2 regions of the Geobacillus sp. YHL genome follow, and region 2 is predicted to be linked to the other one. Evidence: a T-box and tRNA genes for the amino acid it is inferred to sense, from the RefSeq annotation. Region 2 holds a T-box; the other holds one or more tRNA genes.
What was found. The T-box of region 2 lies ahead of pheS (phenylalanine--tRNA ligase subunit alpha). A T-box ahead of a tRNA ligase gene usually reads a tRNA of that ligase, here a tRNA-Phe.
Positions count from the first base shown of each region.

Region 1: it has a tRNA-Phe gene. The T-box ahead of pheS (phenylalanine--tRNA ligase subunit alpha) is inferred to sense a tRNA for this amino acid. The anticodon was not compared.

Region 1 is NZ_JAEIGB010000003.1:51-2,223, forward strand. Features, by position in the region: partial or broken rRNA gene JCR24_RS04305 (23S ribosomal RNA) at 1-47, shown strand, start outside; rRNA gene rrf (5S ribosomal RNA) at 147-263, shown strand; tRNA gene JCR24_RS04315 (tRNA-Val) at 272-347, shown strand; tRNA gene JCR24_RS04320 (tRNA-Met) at 681-757, shown strand; tRNA gene JCR24_RS04325 (tRNA-Asp) at 763-838, shown strand; tRNA gene JCR24_RS04330 (tRNA-Phe) at 1,156-1,231, shown strand; tRNA gene JCR24_RS04335 (tRNA-Thr) at 1,613-1,685, shown strand; tRNA gene JCR24_RS04340 (tRNA-Lys) at 1,858-1,930, shown strand; tRNA gene JCR24_RS04345 (tRNA-Gly) at 1,938-2,012, shown strand; tRNA gene JCR24_RS04350 (tRNA-Leu) at 2,018-2,103, shown strand; tRNA gene JCR24_RS04355 (tRNA-Arg) at 2,109-2,173, shown strand, end outside.
Region 2 is NZ_JAEIGB010000001.1:190,578-192,750, forward strand. Features, by position in the region: gene JCR24_RS00895 (TrmH family RNA methyltransferase) at 1-441, shown strand, start outside; gene JCR24_RS00900 (hypothetical protein) at 482-853, shown strand; T-box leader at 909-1,144, shown strand; gene pheS (phenylalanine--tRNA ligase subunit alpha) at 1,245-2,173, shown strand, end outside.

The sequences.
Region 1 (2,173 bases), on a different contig from region 2:
GCGACACGTGGAGCTGACGGATACTAATCGATCGAGGGCTTGACCTATGAGCGGCTTCTTCCTGAGCACGGTTATCTAGTTTTGAGGGAATGAAAAAGTCTTGACAACAGGTCAACTTTCCTTATAATAAGACTTGTCCATTGTTGCCTAGTGGCTATGGCGGAGGGGAAACACCCGTTCCCATCCCGAACACGGAAGTTAAGCCCTCCAGCGCCGATGGTAGTTGGGGCCAGCGCCCCTGCAAGAGTAGGTCGCTGCTAGGCAATTTCGTGGAGGATTAGCTCAGCTGGGAGAGCACTTGCCTTACAAGCAAGGGGTCGGCGGTTCGATCCCGTCATCCTCCACCATCTTAATATAAAAGCTGACTTACTTTCTCATCATCGCGGGGTGGAGCAACGAGCCTTTGCTTCATCGAATTCGCTTCGAGTTGCCTCGATGCATCGAGCGTCTTTGAATCAGCTTGTAGAGGAAGAGGCAACGAACAACAACACTAAAAGCATTGTGAAAATCAACTTACTTTCTCATCATCGCGGGGTGGAGCAACGAGCCTTTGCTTCATCGAATCCGCTTCGAGTTGCCTCGACGCACCGAGCATCTTTGAATCAGCTGGCAGAGGAAGAGGCAATAAATATTTAAACCGATACTCAGTGTATGATCGAAATAAGTTCATTTTCTATCGTCGCGGGGTGGAGCAGTCCGGTAGCTCGTCGGGCTCATAACCCGAAGGTCGCAGGTTCAAATCCTGCCCCCGCAACCAAAATTGGTCCCGTAGTGTAGTGGTTAACATGCCTGCCTGTCACGCAGGAGATCGCGGGTTCGAGTCCCGTCGGGACCGCCATTCTTTCAAAATTGTGAAAGATGAAAAAATATGGCTCGGTAGCTCAGTCGGTAGAGACGAGCATCCGCATCGTCGAATCTGCTGCGAGTTGTCCCGACGCATCTGGCTTCTTCGAATGGGCTAGTAGAGGAAGGGACACAAAAGTCATCAACGAACAAGGGAAAAATAAGATACGGCTCGGTAGCTCAGTCGGTAGAGACGAGCATCCGCTTCATCGAATTCGCTTCGAGTTGCCTCGACGCATCCAGCATCTTCGAATCCGCTGGCAGAGGAAGAGGCACAATGTAGCACAAGTAAAGCAGCGTAAAACTTAATATGGCTCGGTAGCTCAGTCGGTAGAGCAAAGGACTGAAAATCCTTGTGTCGGCGGTTCGATTCCGTCCCGAGCCACCATTTTTATCATAGTTCCGAAAGAAGGTTCCCGCTTCATGCAAAGCTAAGTGGGAGTAGTTCACAGACATGTCAGATGTTCAAACCACCCCGGCTTAGTTCAATGGGTAGCGACGAACATTCGCATCGTCGAGTCTGTTGCGAGTTGCCTCGACGCACAAGGCTTCCTTGAATGAGCTTGAAGAGGAAGAGGCACAGTTCAGCATAATAGGAGTCATTGTTTCATTACGAAATATGCCGGCTTAGCTCAATTGGTAGAGACGAGCATCGGCATCATCGAATTGGCTGCGAGTTGCCTCGACGCACTCAGCTTCCTCGAATCAGCTTGCAGAGGAAGAGGCACAACTAGGCAGACAACATGAGTCACTAACTAATTTTAAATGTGCCGGCTTAGCTCAATTGGTAGAGCAACTGACTTGTAATCAGTAGGTTGCGGGTTCAAGTCCTGCAGCCGGCATTCTTATTCCTTAATAACCCCTTAAGCCATTAAGGCGGCAACCGCGAGCCATTAGCTCAGTAACGAGCGCTACATCTTCGAGTTCGCTGCGAGTTGTCCCGACGCATCTGACATCTTCGAATATGCTAGTAGAGGAAGGGACATCGTTGTCTCGGAGTGTTATTGAACCCATGAGCCATTAGCTCAGTAGGTAGAGCATCTGACTTTTAATCAGAGGGTCGGAGGTTCGAGTCCTCCATGGCTCATCGTCTTGCGGAAGTAGTTCAGCGGTAGAACACCACCTTGCCAAGGTGGGGGTCGCGGGTTCGAGCCCCGTCTTCCGCTCCACTTCCGCCGGGGTGGCGGAATTGGCAGACGCACAGGACTTAAAATCCTGGGGTAGGTAACTACCGTGCCGGTTCGAGTCCGGCCCTCGGCACTTGTGCGCTCGTAGCTCAATTGGATAGAGCATCTGACTACGGATCAGAAGGTTAGGGGTTCGAATCCTC
Region 2 (2,173 bases):
ACCGCCTTGCTTATTGACGCCGTGCAAGATCCGGGCAATCTTGGGACGATGATCCGCACCGCCGATGCCGCTGGGATCGATGCCGTCATCCTCGGTGAGGGATGCGCCGACTTGTACAATCCGAAAGTGGTGCGGGCGACGCAAGGGTCGCTGTTTCACCTTCCGGTTGTCAAAGGCGATCTGGCACAATGGATCGCGCGTTTCAAGGAGCAGGGCATTCCGGTGTACGGCACCGCCTTGGAGAACGCCGTCGATTACCGCACCGTTCCACAATCGTCTTCGTTCGCCTTGCTCGTCGGCAATGAAGGAAGCGGCGTCCGACCCGACCTGCTGCGCCTAACGACAGAGAACGTGTACATCCCGATTTACGGCCGCGCCGAGTCGCTGAACGTCGCCGTTGCGGCCGGAATTTTGCTTTATTCCTTGCAGGCGGTGCGGTAAAATAGAATCGAAAATCAATAGGACAAGGGAGCGGAGACAGATGGATGGCGAACTGCGGGCGTTATTGAACGCTGTGCTCGAGCGTCTTGATGTTCAAGGGGCCTACATCGAACAAATGCGCATGGATATCGTCAAGCTGCAAGGAAGCGTGAAACAACTCGAAGACAAAGTCGATCGCCTTCAAAGTGATGTGGACGCCATGAAAAAAGACATGGACGCCATGAAAAAAGACATGGATGCCATGAAAAAAGACATGGATGCCATGAAAAAAGACATGTTGGGGGTCAAAAAAGATGTCGCCGCGCTCAAGGAAGGGCAAGTGCGGCAGGAAAAAATTATGGAGCGCCTTGCCATCCGCTCGATTGAACAGGAAGCGGAAATCGATGAGCTGCGCAAAGAAATTTCGGCCTGACCTTGCCTTTGCCCACTCATTTGCGTATAATGAATAGCGACAATTTCCCATACGGACAACAACGATGACGGAGAAAAGTAGCTTGCTGTTCGCCATCCAGGGAGAAAACGCCATAGACTGGGAGCGTTTTTATGGCCGACGCAAGTGAAGTTCACCTCCTGAGTTGACACCGGGACCATCCCGACGAGGGATGTAAAGGTGTTCCGGCTTTCGGCCGTTATCGCAATGAAGTGAACAGCACGCTTATGCTGTTAACAAGGGTGGTACCGCGAGCAACAACTCGTCCCTTACCGGGGCGGGTTTTTTTTTATCATCTTAAACCGAGAAGCCCCCCGCTTCTACGCGTGAGCGTAAGTGGGAGAGCGTTCAACTGAAATGAGGAGGGATTGATGTGAAAGAACGGCTGTACGAGCTGAAACGCCAGGCGCTCGAACAAATCGGCCAAGCCCGCGACTTAAGAATGCTAAACGACGTGCGCGTCGCCTATTTAGGCAAAAAAGGGCCGATCACCGAAGTGCTGCGCGGCATGGGGGCATTGCCGCCAGAAGAGCGCCCGAAAATCGGCGCGCTGGCCAATGAAGTGAGAACGGCGATCCAGCAGGCGCTCGAGGCGAAACAAGCGAAACTGGAACAGGAGGAAGTCGAGCGGAAGCTGGCTGCCGAGGCGATTGATGTGACGCTGCCGGGCCGGCCTGTGAGTCTTGGCAACCCGCATCCGCTGACGCGTGTCATTGAAGAAATTGAAGACTTGTTTATCGGCATGGGCTATACGGTCGCCGAAGGGCCGGAAGTGGAGACCGACTATTACAACTTTGAGGCGCTCAACTTGCCGAAAGGCCATCCGGCCCGCGATATGCAAGATTCGTTTTACATCACGGAAGAGATTTTGCTTCGCACCCATACGTCGCCGATGCAGGCGCGGACGATGGAAAAGCACCGCGGGCGCGGCCCAGTGAAAATCATTTGCCCGGGCAAAGTGTATCGCCGCGACACCGATGATGCGACGCATTCGCACCAGTTTACGCAAATTGAAGGATTGGTTGTTGACCGGAACATCCGGATGAGCGATTTGAAAGGGACGCTGCGCGAATTTGCCCGCAAGCTGTTCGGGGAAGGGCGCGACATTCGCTTCCGGCCGAGCTTTTTCCCGTTCACGGAACCATCGGTCGAAGTCGATGTGTCCTGCTTCCGCTGCGAAGGGCGGGGCTGCGGCGTCTGCAAAGGCACCGGTTGGATCGAAATTTTAGGAGCCGGCATGGTGCATCCGAACGTGCTTGAGATGGCCGGTTTTGATTCGAAAACGTACACCGGCTTTGCGTT